DNA from 2 places in the Clostridium felsineum DSM 794 genome. Region 1 is predicted to be linked to the other one. Evidence: riboswitches for the same ligand, from Rfam matches in the RefSeq annotation. Region 1 holds a riboswitch; the other holds the start of a gene.
The links. Region 1 has a riboswitch for lysine ahead of CLFE_RS02130 (amino acid permease). Riboswitches for the same ligand answer to the same signal wherever they lie in the genome.
Positions count from the first base shown of each region.

Region 2: another riboswitch for lysine. It lies ahead of dapA (4-hydroxy-tetrahydrodipicolinate synthase); the one in region 1 lies ahead of CLFE_RS02130 (amino acid permease).

Region 1 covers NZ_CP096980.1:417,291-425,506, reverse strand. The annotation lists gene CLFE_RS02145 (glycoside hydrolase family 43 protein) at 1-282, shown strand, start outside; gene CLFE_RS02140 (methyl-accepting chemotaxis protein) at 364-1,200, shown strand; gene CLFE_RS02135 (SDR family NAD(P)-dependent oxidoreductase) at 1,229-2,011, shown strand; gene CLFE_RS02130 (amino acid permease) at 2,070-3,515, opposite strand; lysine riboswitch at 3,677-3,852, opposite strand; gene CLFE_RS02125 (tRNA dihydrouridine synthase) at 3,884-4,819, opposite strand; gene CLFE_RS02120 (PadR family transcriptional regulator) at 4,822-5,364, opposite strand; gene CLFE_RS02115 (phenolic acid decarboxylase) at 5,488-6,030, shown strand; gene CLFE_RS02110 (alpha/beta hydrolase family protein) at 6,104-6,865, shown strand; gene CLFE_RS02105 (DUF1284 domain-containing protein) at 6,911-7,294, opposite strand; gene CLFE_RS02100 (biotin transporter BioY) at 7,291-7,824, opposite strand; gene CLFE_RS02095 (WD40/YVTN/BNR-like repeat-containing protein) at 7,971-8,216, opposite strand, start outside.
Region 2 covers NZ_CP096980.1:293,193-301,408, forward strand. The annotation lists gene CLFE_RS01455 (IS1182 family transposase) at 1-1,280, shown strand, start outside; gene CLFE_RS01460 (HD domain-containing protein) at 1,440-1,931, opposite strand; gene CLFE_RS01465 (NUDIX hydrolase) at 1,950-2,558, opposite strand; gene CLFE_RS01470 (Ig-like domain-containing protein) at 2,712-4,358, opposite strand; gene dapA (4-hydroxy-tetrahydrodipicolinate synthase) at 4,522-5,388, opposite strand; lysine riboswitch at 5,480-5,650, opposite strand; gene rbr3B (NADH peroxidase) at 5,962-6,507, shown strand; gene rbr3B (NADH peroxidase) at 6,602-7,147, shown strand; gene pgsA (CDP-diacylglycerol--glycerol-3-phosphate 3-phosphatidyltransferase) at 7,214-7,738, opposite strand.

The DNA of each region.
Region 1 (8,216 bases):
TTTGATATGCCTCTAAAAAATAATACAATTCCTATACCTAGTACTGTTGAATATGTACATTTTAAAGTTGAAGTAAGAACTGACATTTATGAATACTTTTATTCCTTTGACGGCAAAACCTGGTCAAAAATACCTATCACCTTTGAATCAAGAAAACTGTCTGATGATTATGTACAAGGCGGTGGATTTTTTACTGGAGCTTTTGTCGGGATTAATTGCATTGATATAACTGGAAGTAATAAGCCCGCAGACTTTGATTATTTTTGTTACACAGAATTATAATTTAGAATAAAAAGCATTATTATGTCTTCTGGAAAATATACGATATATTGTATATAAGTACTATCAAAGGAGATGTAACAAATGAACATTAGCGATGACGAACTTTTGGAAGCACTAAAAATACTGTGCTCCACTTTACCACAGTTATTTTCTGATGATGTAGCCTTGGGAATCACTGATAAAGAAAAATTCGTAGCCGTCTCTCAAGCAAAAACCTTCAAATTAAACATTAGTGAAGGTTCAACCTTAAACAAAGGTGATATGACCGAAAAAGCAATTTTATCAAGAAAAAAACAGTCTGTAGATTATCCAAAGGAGGCTTTTGGTTTTCCCATTTCAAGCCACTGTATTCCTATAATTAATCCAAATACTAATAATGTGGTAGCATCTATAAATTTTGCTGTATCAATGGAAAAGCAGAATACAGTCCTTGAAATGGTTACTGAATTGCAGGAGTTTTCCAAAGAACTCGCCGCTTCTTCGGAAGAACTAGCAAGTAATACTCAGGAGTTGTCTGGAAGCAGTGAAAATATGAATAGTATAGTTACCGAAACGCAAGATGGACTTACTTACATGGATGACGTAATTAAATATATAAAAGATGTTGCAGATACTACAAATCTATTAGGACTCAATGCTGCCATTGAAGCTTCAAGAGCAGGTGAACATGGGAGAGGTTTTACTGTTATTGCCGAAGAAATAAGAAAGCTTGCTGCAAATAGTAAGGACTCAACTGCTCAAATAAATGATACCTTAATAAAAATAAAGAAAAATATAGGCGATATCATAGAAGTATTTAATGCTTTTTCGCATGCTGCTGAAACTCAAACTTCAGAAGCAATGCAGCTATCTTCTGAAGGTGAAAAACTAAAAAGTTTTTCTTCTAAACTTTTAACACTGTCTAAAAATATAAATTAATTTTAAAAATAGAAAAAGAGGCCGTATTATGGAAAAAGAATTATTAAATCAAGTTGCCATTGTAACTGGTGGTAATTCTGGTATAGGCAAAGCTATTAGTTTTGAACTAGCCGATAGGGGCGCACATGTAATAATCCTTGCTAGAAACAAGACTAGAAACGAGGAAACTAAAAAAGAAATAAATTCAAAGGGTGGAAAAGTAGAAACTTACAGCGTTGATGTATCGAATAGCAGTGAAGTAAATAAAGCTGTAGATGAGGTTTACTCAAAATATGGGAAAATAGATATACTGGTATCTAATGCTGGAAATGCTACACCTTTAAAATATTCTACTGAAATGCCTTTAGAAGATTTTGATGCAGTTATTAAAACTCATCTGTTTGGGGCTTTTAACTGTGTAAAGGCTTGCGGTGATCGGATGCGTAAGAGAAAATACGGAAGAATCGTTTTAATTTCATCTGTTGCTGGATATCATGGCTTTGCAGGACAAATGAATTATGCAGTTGCAAAGCATGGATTGGTTGGTATGGGATATTCTTTAGCAAAAGAATTTGATGGTTCAGGTGTAACCGTTAATATAGTACAACCTGGTATAATTCCAACTCCAATGTGTAAAGGCGTTATTAATGTCTCTAAGGATAACCTTCCAGAAGCAAGAGTTGGAAAACCAGAGGATATAGCATATGCGGTAGCCTTTTTCTGTAGTCCAAGAGCAGGCTTTATGAATGGAACTCCATTAGTTATTGATGGTGGATTAGTTATAGAAACTTCTGTGGATACATCTGTGAAAAAATTGTTATCAAAAGCTTGAACAAAATTAAGAGTCATACCAAAATCACTGGTATGACTCTTATCTTTATTTAAACAACTTATTCTGAATCTTTAGTATTAACATTCAAATCTATTTCATGTATATTAACAACTTTTGTTTTATGTTTAATCTTGTATCCAGCCCATAATATAATAAATAATGGTAAGCCTATATAAGAGGATATTACTCCGCCCCAATCTATTTTATCTGCCTGAAAGTAAGTAAGTCCTTGTCCTAAAATAACTACCGTACATAATACTAACGCTATTATTGGACCAATTGGAAATAACTTTGCCTTATAAATAAGCTTATTTAAATCATGTCCCTGTGCAACATATGCTTTACGGAAACGATAATGGCAAACTGCTATACCTGCCCAAGCAATAAAGCCTGCAAGTCCAGAAGCAGCAACAAGCCATACATATACAGTACTTTGAGCATAAATTCCTGTTAAAAAGCAAGCTGATGCAACTAGTGTAGTTAGTGCTAGTGCATTTACAGGAACTCCTCTTTTATTAAGCTTTCCTAACGCTTTGGGTGCTTTTCCTTCCTTAGCCATAGCATATAACATTCTACTAGAAGCATACATACCAGAGTTTCCACAAGATAATACAGATGTTAAAATAACTGCGTTCATTATACTTGCTGCAATTGCAATACCAACTTTCTGAAATACTAAAGTGAATGGACTTGTACCAACGCCCGCCTCTGTATAAGGAATTATTGCACTTACAACAAATATTGTTCCTAAGTAGAAAATTAAAATTCTCCAAAAAATTGTATTAATAGCCTTAGGTACTGTTTTTTTAGGGTTTTCACTCTCTCCTGCTGCTATACCAACAAGCTCTGTACCTTGAAATGAAAAGCCCGCTATTAAGAATATCATGAAAATAGATTTTACACCCCCAACAAACGGTGCATCTTTAATTGTAAAGTTCTTAAAACCTACTGCATGACCTCCTAGTATTCCTACAATAGTTGCCGCCCCAACAACTAAAAATATAATTACTGTAGCTACCTTAATTCCTGCGAACCAATACTCTGATTCTCCATATGCCTTTACTGACAATAAATTTAAGGCAACTATTAATACAAGGAACCCAATACTCCATATAGCTGGTGGTACACCCTTAAACCAAAATTTCATTGTTAATCCACCTGCTACCATCTCTGCTGCAACAGTAATAGCCCAGTTATACCAGTAATTCCATCCGAGCGCAAAGCCTAAGGATTCATCAACAAACTTTGAAGCATAGGTTTCAAATGAACCTGACACTGGCATGAAAGTAGCCATTTCTCCTAAGCTTGTCATTAAAAAGTAAACCATAACCCCTATACAAGCATATGCAACAAGTGCACCTCCTGGACCTGCTTGATGTATGGTATCACCAAGTGCTACAAATATTCCTGTTCCTATGGCTCCACCCATAGCAATCATATTAAGATGCCTTGCTTTAAGACCTCTTTTAACTTCATTTGAATTTGTTTCTTTTGTAGTATTTATTTTTTATTCCCCCTATCGGTTATATTTCCGATAAGCGAATTAACTAAGTCGAACATAAAAAGTAGATTAATTCTATTTGTAACTAAACTAAAAAGTGCCCTGAGACTACACTCAGGGCACTTAAACACATATTCAATCGTACAAATATACGTTAATTCCACAAAAATGATAGTTCTCCACAATTTCCATTTGTGACAGTTTTGTATATATTTTATACAAACCCAGCAATATGATTTTAAAGCGTTAATCATATGCTTCGGCAACCTTTCCTTTCAAACTGCTTCATTGTGCTTACCTCAACAATTTTACTTTTAAAGTCTGCGCCTCTACCTCAGTTATTCACTTATTTTTTTAGTATACACTATACTTTAAATCAAGTCAAATTCTTTAAAAAGCCTTGATACAATTAATTCATACTCGTTTAATCTATTTGCTTTACGTATCTTTTTAAAATATTTATCACTATCTTTAAAGGAATGTATCATATAAAACCAAACCTCTTTCATTTTAAATAATACATTTTTTTCTCCTGAAAGAAAGCTTTGATACTCTTTATAAATTGTATCGTGAAATTCTTTCAATACTTCTTTGTCTGAATCATGAACGTTGTTAATATTTTTTAATAAATTAGGTTTTGAAATAATCCCACGTCCAAGCATAACAGTATTTAAATTTGAAAATTCTTCTGTAAGTTTTTTATAATCCTCTACCTTAAAAATATCGCCATTATAACACACCCTATTTTTGCTTAATGCTAAAGCATCCTTAAACACCTTCATATTAGGCTTATTGTTATAAAAATCAGTTTGTATTCTTGGGTGTATAATAAGCTCCTCTAAAGGATACTTATTATATATTTTAATAAGCTCATAGAACTCATCTGGAGAATCTTTCCCTATCCTAGTCTTTATAGAAATTTTAGCATTTGACTTGGAAAATACCTCTTCTAAAAACTCATCTAGCTCTTTCCTCTTTTTTAGAAACCCTGAACCTCTACCTTTAGCTACAACTGTACCTGATGGACAGCCTAAATTTAAATTAACTTCCTTGTATCCAAACCTCATCAATTTCTCAGTTGTAAAAATGAACTTTTCAGCATCATTAGTTAGTATTTGAGGAACTAAAAAAGGTACTTTATTATTCTCTGGCAGTACATCTCTTAATTCTCTTGAGGTTAATTTTTCACTACTAGTTGGCACAATAAACGGTGTGAAATATTTATCCATACCTCCAAAAAACCTTTCATAGGCGTTTCTATATATGTATCCTGTAATACCTTCTAGTGGCGCAAAATAGTATTTCATAATTATAAACTCTCCTCATACTGTTTTTTAAGCCAATTTAAATATCCTTCTTCCCTAATAATCGCATGATCTAATATAAGATAGTGTCCATAATTCTCTTTTTTATATTCTTCTCTTTCAAAAATTGTTTTCATTCTAAGCTTTAAATGTTCCAGCTTTTCACTATGTAATTTTATTTGTTCTTCAAACATATCTTTTAATCTTACATCCTTACTATGATGAACAAAATATAATTTCAAAATAAATTCATCTTTAGTTGCTAATAACTCTGTTGTTCCTGAAGAAATCCAAGCTTGAAGCTCTACTTCTCCCTCTTTAGTAAGTGTATAATACTTTTTTTCAAGTTTATTTCCTACTATTTCAACTCGTGAACATATTAACTCTTGCTCTTCTAATTTTCTTAGCTCAGGATAAATCTGACTATGCTTTGCTCTCCAAAATTCACCTATCTCCTCTTCAAATATCTTTTTAATATCATAACCACTCAACTCTTGCTTTTCTAACAGCCCTAAAATAATGTACCTAAGCATATTCTTTCTAATCATAATTATCTCCCTTGACAATTTTATATTATAAGTATATCATAAATGTTATAAGATAAACATGTCTTTAATTACATGTTTTGAAGTACATGTTTATATGCATGTAACATGAAAGGTGGAATTATTATGTCTGAGAAGAAAATATTTAAAGATTTAGATGACTTTTTAGGAACACATTTTATTTATACTTATGATAATGGTTGGGAATATGAATGGTATGCAAAAAATGATCATACTGTTGATTATCGTATACATGGTGGTATGGTTGCTGGTCGTTGGGTAACTGACCAAGAAGCAAACATTGTAAAATTAACAGATGGAGTATTCAAAATAACTTGGACTGAACCAACTGGTACTGATGTAGCTTTAGATTTTATGCCAAACGAAGGAAAGTTACATGGAGTTATCTTCTTCCCAAAATGGGTTCACGAACATCCAGAAATCACTGTGACTTATCAAAATGAACACATTGATTTAATGGAAGAATCACGCGTAAAATATGAAACTTATCCCAAATATGTAGTTCCTGAATTTGCAACTATAACTTATATGGGAAATGCGGGACAAGATAATAATGAAGTTATCAGTGAAGCTCCTTATAAAGGTATGACTGATGATATCCGTGCTGGAAAGTACTTTGATAAAGACTACAAGAAAATAAAGAAGTAATTATTCCTTTTAACAGTAATCGTATATACGGTATAATTAAGTAAACGCAACATGTTTTGAAAGGATTAGTTATATGCAAAAGATTGTAAATATAAAAAGAGCAGGCTTAAATTTAGTTGGTACTTTGGAATATCCTTTTCTTGAAGAAAACAAAAAATATCCTCTTGTTATCATAATGCATGGTTTTACTTCAAATCGTAATAGAAAACTACAGTTGGCACTTGCAGAAAAACTTTTAGAAAACAATATTGTCTCTTTGCGATTTGATTTTAACGGTCATGGTGATAGCGATGGTCTATTTGAAGACATGACTGTTCCAAATGAATTAGAGGATGCAGGTGAGGTTCTACGTTATGTAAAAAAATTAGACTTTGTTAAAAATATTAGTCTTTTGGGCCATTCTCAAGGTGGTGTTGTGGCTGGTATGACCGCCGGTTATTATCCTGATGATATTACTTGTCTTGTACAAATGGCACCAGCTGCAACCTTAAAGGATGATGCTTTAAAGGGTACAATTATGGGTACAATCTATGATCCAAAACATATACCAGAATATATTACAATTACAAGTAATAATAAACCTTTAAGAAGCCAATATTTTAGCACAGCACAACATTTACCAATTTATGAAGTCTCAAGTCAATATAAAGGTCCTGTATGCCTTATACATGGAACTTCTGATAAAGTTGTTGACCCATTTGCTTCAAAAAGATACTACGGAAGCTATGCTAACAGCGCTTTACATTTACTTGAAAAGCAAGATCATGGCTTTGAATATAATTTAGATGAAGCTGTAGACTTAGCTGTTAATTTCATTATTTCAAAGGTTAACTAACTAAAAAAATCAGGTGTTAATCTCACCTGATTTTTTAATATACTTTTATAGATTCAGAATATTGTTTTTACATTTACTATTTGTATACCATGCGCATCTTCCGCAAATATCTTGCATTATTTCTTCATTTATATTTGTCTTCAATCTAACTATGAGATCCTTATATGTATATACTCTTTCCTCTAACATTAGATATTTAATAACTTTACTATCTATACTTACTACCTTATCATTAGTTTCACAAATATTCTCTAGTTTTTTATTTGGGCATTTTCTGCATACATCATCTGTAGAAAAAACAATTTTTACTTTGGATTTTTCCTCAAGTTGTTCATATATTTTGTCCATATTTTCAATAAAATCTTTGCTATATCCCTTTCCTTCATATCCTTGAAAACACATAATATGATGAGGTCTTAACCTTATCATGCTAATCCCCCTGACTTTATCCCATTTCTTATACTAACGGCTACTATAGAAACAATGATAATTTTAATTATATCAAAAAGTATAAATGGCAAAACCGCAACTTTAATTGCTGCTAAAAAGGACATCTTAGTCATAAGTGCAAGCCATACTGATCCAAGTATATAACAAAATACACTTGCAACCACCATTGATATTATAATAGGTATTCTTTTTTTATATTTATCAGAAACATATCCAACAATGAGAGTCATGAATGGAAATGCAATAATGAATCCACCTGTAGGTCCTACAACCGCTCCAATACCACCTGAAAAGCCAGCAAAAACGGGCACCCCAATTGCCCCAAGAACCACATAAACTAATTGTGATATAAAACCACGTTTTGCTCCTAATATTACTCCAGCAAGATAAACTGCCATTACTTGCATCGTAATTGGTACAGTTCCAATTGGAATAGATATTTGAGATAGAACACAGCTTATTGCTGCAAATAAAGCACATAATATTAAATCTTTAGTTGACATCTTCATAGTTACTCCCCCTTCTTATTGTAAACTATATTTTTCATTATAGTTTACAATATAATTATATACTGATTTCTCCTGCTGTCAATATACCTAAAAATAAAAAGGCTTCCTTTGACATAATTCTTAGGAAGCTTTTTAGTAATTTATCTTTAAGGTACATCTTTTATGTATTTCCAGGTTACTCCTTCATCCGTAGACTGATATAACTCTTTAGTTTTATCACCATCAGATCCTTTTCCTATTAAAACATAAAGCTTTCCACCTTTTTTATATGGCATTGTCGGTAAATCAAAGGACGCATCCTTTTTTATAGAAGTAAAATTCACCTTTTTATACGATATTCCTCCATCATTTGTACAGTATAGCTCTCCCCTTGAACCTCCCGAAAAAGATAA
Region 2 (8,216 bases), 120 kb from region 1:
CTATAAGTAGATTTCGAAAAAAATATCTTTCAAATGAAGTGATTGAAGATTTATTTTATCAACAAGTTAACTATTTAGCTAAAGAAAAAGAATTATTATTTGAAAATGTATTTATCGATGGTACTAAAATTGAGGCAAATGCCAACCGATATACTTTTGTTTGGAAGAAAGCTATTTATAAAAATGAAGGTAAGATGTTTGATAAAATTATTGCTCTTGTTAAAACCATTAATCTTGAAAGATTAATGAAATTCACTATTGAGAGAGAAACTTTGATTGATGATATAAACAAAATTCTTCAATGGCTTTTATTTGAAAAAGAAAAAAGAAATATAGAGTTTGTTCATGGAATCGGTAAAAGAAAAACTGCAATTCAAAAGTGGATAGAACAACTATCACAATATAAAGAAAGACAAGAAAAATATAATTTAAGTAAGAAAATATTTTCAAAAAGAAATAGCTATTCTAAAACTGATACTGATGCAACTTTCATGCATATGAAAGATGATCATATGAGAAATGGTCAATTAAAACCTGCCTATAATGTACAAATAGCAGTTGATAGTGAATATGTAACTGGTGTTGGAGTATTTGATGATAGAAATGATATAGCAACATTAATACCAATGATTACTAATATGCAAGAAAAAATTGGTCATAAATATACTAATGTGATTGCAGATTCTGGTTACGAAAGTGAAGAAAACTATTTGTTTTTAGAGTCTAATAATCAAATACCATATATAAAACCTCAAACTTATGAGAAATGGAAAAAAAGAAGTTTTAAAAACGACATCAGTAAGCGTGAAAATATGAAATATGATGTTAAAACAGATACATATATTTGTCATAATAATAGAAAATTATTCCCATCATATATTATTCATAAAAAATCTGCAAGTGGGTATACGTCTGAGGTTACTGTTTATGAATGTGAAAATTGCGATAACTGCACTTTGAAATCAAAGTGCACAAAAGCAAAGAATAACCGAAAAATGCAGGTTTCAAAGACTTTTATTAAAAAGCGTCAAATTTCATACAACAATATCAAAACTGAATTGGGAACTAAATTGAGAATGAACAGATCTATTCAAGTTGAAGGTGCGTTTGGAATTTTAAAAAGCGACTATGAATTCAAAAGATTTTTAACACGTGGAAAAAATAGTGTAAAAACTGAATTTATTTTGCTTTGTTTTGGATATAACATTAACAAATTACATTTAAAAATCCAAAATGAAAGAACTCAAAAGTATCTTCACGAATTAAAAACTATTTCCTAATTATGGAATAATATAGTTAGGTTTATTTTAGTGCGTCAAAATCTCATGGAAATTCAAATAATTAATATAGTATTTAAAATATTAGGCAATTTTATAGCTTAAACAAAAAAAGAGCATCGCTCATGATTAATTTTAATCATTTTGCGACACTCCCTTTTACTAATTATACATACTATCAAGAAGAGTTAAACCAGTAGAGGTTTTAAAATATTTTTCTTTAATTATATTTATAGCGTTTTTATCCATTGAATCTTCAAATATGTTTACAATAAAATCAGCCTCTACTAAGATTTGATAGTCTAAACCATCGATTTTGGTATAGGTGTGGTGATGACCTATAAGGTAACAAACTCTATCAACAAATGAAGAATTAAGGTTAAACTTATCTAAAAGTTTTTTAGCAACAGGAGGGCCTTCTAGTTCTTGATAGTTTCCAGCTGAAGAATTGTATTTTTTTTCACTTTCCTTAATGCCAATGTCGTGCAGAATAGCAGCAACCTCAAGGATTTTAAAATCATCAGCAGGTAGTTTTTCCAATTCACTTATAGTTTTTGAAAAGCTATAAACCTTTAAAGCATGGTTTATACGGCGTACATCTCCATCAAAATATAAAATCATCTCTTTAATAACATCACTTACAATATCAATCATTCTCTAAAGTCTCCTTTATTAATCAAATAACTTACTGCCAAGTTCAGCAAAGGCTTGAAGAGTTATAAAAGCTCTCATATCCATTTTTATATCGTCTTTTAAAAGCTTCTTTGCATCTTCTTTAGAGAGTAAAACAACTTCTATATCTTCATCATCCTCAAGATAATTTTGAGATACGGTTCCTGTACAAGTACAAAATACCATTGCAGCAGACTCATCAGTCATGCCTGCAGATGCATATACCTTACTTTTACTTTTATCATAATTTATATCTAAAAGTGTAAGACCAGTTTCTTCTTTAAGTTCACGTTTTGCAGCCTCTTTGAAGTCTTCTCCGTTATCTATAAGACCGGCAGGAAGTTCATATACATAATCATTAAGAGGTACTCTAAATTGTTTTATGCAAACTATTTTTTCTGTATCTTTATGAAAAGCTGCAAGAATAGCTGCATCTGCTTTTTCGGATAGATTATCAAAGTATTGAGTTTTAAGAGTATTATAATTTTTTCTAGAAGCTACAGCCCAATGCCTTGTATCGTGTTTTTTATTTTCATATTCAATATCATAAAGACTTAAAAACTTTGTTTCTGAGAGTGGGGTTAATTTTTTTATTCTGTTTTCTGACATGTAATAATCACCTTCAATTAAAATATTAAAAAGTTATCCACCTTTACATAAAAGTATCCACATTTATATTTTTTATTTTAGCATAAATGTGGATAACTATATATGAAATGTTATTTATTTTTTACAGTATATTTTATGAAAGATAATAAAACATTAATTTAATATTGTATCATATACCTGAAAATTATCTAAATCGAAGGTTCCGCTACCTAAAGTAAAGTTCTCACTTTGTCCATTTGTTTCGTTTGCTTGTTCAGTTCCTATAGCTACTGGATTTACTAAGTCATCAATATACATTTTTACTCCATTTAATGCATAATTTCCAGCATAACTAAGTACAATTGTATGCCACTTTCCGTCTAAGTACTTTGAAGCATCAGCAGTTAAGTTAATTGTGCTTTGTATACGATTCATATTTGTATTATGGTATGCGATATAAAAGTTTAAGGAATTATTCTCTAGCTTTAGATTAATTCCATCTGATGTAGATATTATAGTATTTGTTTCTGTATTATTTTGAGAGAATCTAACATCAAACTTCATGCTTACATTTTTAGCTGGAATAGAAGAGGCAAAAATATCGGCTGTACTACTGTCACCATTAAATCTTCTGAAGATCCTTCCATCTTCTTTTATTATGGTTGTATTATGTGCATATCCATAACTTGAAGGAATCTTATTCTTGTTATAATTACCTGTATCGACTAAATGATCACCACCTAGTTGAACAGTATCATCATCAAAGGTAAATTCATCAATTGGTTTTATGAGATCTGGTGCATTTGTTACAGTAACGGTGCAAGATGCACTCACGTTACTATCAGCTTCTGATGAGGCTGTTATTTGAACAGTTCCCTTTCCAATTGCAGTAATTTTACCATTGCTATCTACTGTTGCTACACTTGTGTCACTGGATTTCCATTTTATATTTTTATTTGTAGTATTGTCAGGTGCAATTATAGCTTGTAGTGTATCTGTTTCTCCACCTTTTAATTCATCTGTTTCCTTATTTAAAGAAATCCCTGTTATTTTAGTGGTATAATCTAATATTTTATCATATACCTGAAAATTATCTAAATCAAAGGTTCCACCGCCTAAAGTAAAGTCCTCACCCTGTCCATTTGTTTCGTTTGCTTGTTCAGTGCCTACTGCTATTGGATTTACTAAGTCGTCAACATACATTTTTACCCCATTTAATGCATAATCCCCAGCATAACTAAGTACAATTGTATGCCATTTACCATCTAAATATTTTGATGCATCAGCAGTTAAGTTAATTGTGCTTTGTATACGATTTATATTTGCATTGTGGTATGTGATATAAAAGTTTAGGAAGTTATTCTGTAACTTTAAATTAACTCCATCTGATGAAGATATTATAGTACTTGTTCCTGTATTATTTTGAGGAAATCTAACATCAAACTTCATGCTTACATTCTTGGTTGGCATAGAAGAGGCAGAAATATTTACTTGACTATTGTCACTATTAAATCTTCTAAATATTTTACCATCTTCATTTACCAAACCTGTATTATTAACATTTGCAAAACTGTAGCTACTAGCTTCACTTCCTGTATCAGTTGTGAAATAAGCATTTGGTTCATCATTATCAAAAGTATATTGATGTATTGGTTTAGTCTCTTCTGATTTATATGTATTTACGTTTTTTACTGAATTAGCACTTAAATTATTTTTTTCTCTATGATTAATATTTGCTGTGGCTTTTGCCAAAACGCTTGATGCGCTTCCCAAAACGAGTAACATAGAAGCAATACATGTGTTTCGTAATTTTTTATTCATAGATCCTCCTAATTTATATATTATTTTAGTTTACCTATTATAATTTATCGGGTATAAATTTACATCATTTATAATTATATATTGTAATTATGTAAAATAGTTATATAAATGAAAAGTGCTGTAAAACTAAAAAATAGTTTTACAGCACTTTGTAAAATTCAACTTATAGGATTAATAACTTATCTAATGTTAGTGATAGTTCTTTTGATATACTAACTAAAGGTAATCTAACATCATCGGACTTTATTACTCCAAGCTTATGAAGGCAGTATTTAATTGGTGATGGATTAGGTTCTTTAAATAACATTGGTATTATATCTACGACTTCTTTCCAAAGCTTAAATGCACCCACATGATCATTTTGCTTTGCCTTATTATATACTTCAACGTATTTTTCTGTATTTAAATGAGCTGATGCCATTATACCACCATCTCCACCAAGCATTAGAGTACTATAAAAGAAAGCATCTTCGCCAGTTAGTATTGAAAAGTCTTCTGGTCTATTTAATAAAAGTTCTGTGGTTTGATTAAAATCTCCACAAGCATCTTTTATACCTACTATATTTTTAAGTTCTGAAAGCTTTCTTATTGTATCATTTTCAATATTTCGTCCAGTTCTATATGGTATATTGTAAAGAACTATATCTAAAGAAGTGGATTCTGATATTCTTTTAAAATGTTCATATATTCCTCTTTGATCAGGTCTATTGTAATAAGGGCATACAGATAAAATACCTTGAATATTGTATTTTTCAAGTTTTTTAATATCTTTAGTCATTTTTTCAGTGTTGTTTCCACCAAAGCCAACATATATAGGAAGATTAAGCTTGTTTGCTTCAAGAGTTTTGTCCAAAATACTTTCATATTCATAATCTGATAAAGTAGGAGTTTCTCCAGTTGTTGCAAGAGGCATAAAACCTGCTGCGCCTTTTTCAGAATATGTTTTTATAAGCTTTTCATATGAAACTAAATCTACCTTCCCATCCTTGAAAGGAGTAACTAATGGTACTAAAACGCCTTCTAATTTCATTTAATCCCTCTTTCCCTTACCAGGGGTTTTATTGGTACAAAAAAATTAACAGCAAAGGAACACCTTTACTGTTAATATCAACATATCACGTGCACCTTGTAGCTCTCCACTATAGAAATAGTGACAGTTTTGCATATATTCTATACAAAACCAGAAAGAGTTCCTGCGAGAATTCTTTCTTCGGCTGAAATTCCTTTCCTCATTCCTCACAGCCTGCCAGCTAAGAAGGAGTAATAATAACTACAGCACCTCTACCCTAGGTAAGAATTAATTTTATAAACAGTTTATCATATAAATAATATTAATGCAAAAGTAATGATATATTTTAGTACACAATCTTTCATAAAAAATATTTTTTGTGGTGGTAAAGCTTGGAATACCAGGGCATTACAAATAGTGAAGAAAAAAATTACAAGAAAAATTTTAAAAAACTATTGCAAACGGATAATAACTATTATATAATAATAATTGTCAGAAGGACGTAGCAAAAATATAAAGAGATAATAAATTTAATATAAAAATCAAATAAGCTTAGCTTAATTATATGAGAGAGATAAAGGGAGGAAGTTAAAAATGAAAAAATTTAAATGTGTAGTTTGTGGATATATTTATACAGGAGAGGATGCTCCAGAAAAATGCCCAGTATGTAATGCAGGAAAAGACAAATTTGTTGAAGTTAAAGATGAGGGAGAAGGATGGGCAGATGAACACAAAATAGGAGTAGCTAAAGGTATAGATAAGGAAGTTTTAGAAGGCTTAAGAGCTAACTTTACAGGGGAGTGTACAGAGGTTGGAATGTACCTTGCAATGTCAAGACAGGCAGATAGAGAAGGATTCCCAGAAGTTGCAGAAGCATATAAAAGAATAGCATTTGAAGAAGCAGAGCATGCAGCAAAATTTGCAGAACTTTTAGGAGAAGTGGTAGTAGCAGATACTAAAACAAATCTCCAAATGAGAGTTGATGCAGAAAAGGGAGCTTGTGAAGGAAAGAAGGAACTTGCAACATTAGCTAAAAAGCTTAATTATGATGCTATACACGATACAGTACATGAAATGTGCAAGGATGAAGCAAGACACGGATCTGCTTTTAGAGGCTTATTAAATAGATATTTTAAATAGAATATAGATATTACTTGAAATAAATTAATAAAAATATAAATAGAATAGAAGAGGCTAAGTGTAGTCTTAAAATAGATTGATGGAGGAAACGAAAATGAAAAAATTTAAATGTGTGGTTTGTGGATATATTTATACAGGAGAGGATGCTCCAGAAAAATGCCCAGTATGTAATGCAGGAAAAGATAAATTTGTTGAAGTTAAAGATGAGGCAGAAGGATGGGCAGATGAACACAAAATAGGAGTAGCTAAAGGTGTAGATAAGGAAGTTCTAGAAGGCTTAAGAGCTAACTTTACAGGGGAGTGTACAGAGGTTGGAATGTACCTTGCAATGTCAAGACAGGCAGATAGAGAAGGATTTCCAGAAGTTGCAGAAGCATATAAAAGAATAGCATTTGAAGAAGCAGAGCATGCAGCAAAATTTGCAGAACTTTTAGGAGAAGTGGTAGTAGCAGATACTAAAACAAATCTTCAAATGAGAGTTGATGCAGAAAAGGGAGCTTGTGAAGGAAAGAAGGAACTTGCAACATTAGCTAAAAAGCTTAATTATGATGCTATACACGATACAGTACATGAAATGTGCAAGGACGAAGCAAGACATGGATCTGCATTTAAGGGCTTATTAAACAGATATTTTAAATAAAAATCATATAATTAAAGATAAAAGGTTTCTCCTTAAAGTCAATATTGGTTTTAAGGAGAACCCTTTTTATTTAGTAACCTTCTCATTATATTTAGATAAAAAAATGAAAAAATAGTTTATATATGCAATAACCGCACCTAAAAGAGCTAAATATAATATATATGTTCCAAAGGTTTTATCAAAAACAAAGAATAGAATAGCAACATAGAAAATTAGTGTTGATATTTTACCCCATATATTAGCGGGAATTACTATGTTTTTCCCATAAAGAAAAATACCTATGATTATCATAGAAAATTCTTTAGCTAACATTATAATTAATATTAATATTGGTATGTAACCTTTTATACTTAAACAAGTTAAAACTGTTAAGAGCATGAGTTTGTCGGCAAGTGGATCAAGTACAGTTCCATATTTAGTTATTTCATTAAATTTTCTTGCTATATATCCATCTAATATATCTGTAAAACCGGCCGTAAAAAAAATAATTGCCGAGTTAATTAAACAATTATTTGAATTTGAAAAAAAAGCAAATATAAAGCAAGGAATTAAAAAAAGCCTAAAAAGGGTGAGTAAGTTAGGTATATTCATATTCATCACCTCTTTATAATATTTCTTTTAGAATATTATTTGCACATACATATTAAAATATGAGGCTAAATACTTTTTATCATGAAATGAGTAAAAATTCAATAGTTTATTACAAATAATAAAGATTAAATGTAATAAAAGTTTATTTGACTACAAAAGAGTGCTTTGTTAAGATGAAAGAGTAAGTGCTTAAAAGCATATAAGTTTGCATAAAATATAGTATGTGTAATATTATAAGTAATTAGGGTATATGATTTTATAAAATAATTTGGGAAAAATAATTATGTTGACATTGTCTTACGCATTAATTGTAGATAATATATATTTGACTGAAAATTCTAAATTAAAGTTGAAATATTATAAGTTTATGGGATGGTTCAGGGGTTACCCACTCATTATCTTGAGAAGCTATAAGTGGAGTTTATTAGTGAGAATACTAGCAGAAAATATAAGCATAAGAATTAATAATTTTATACTA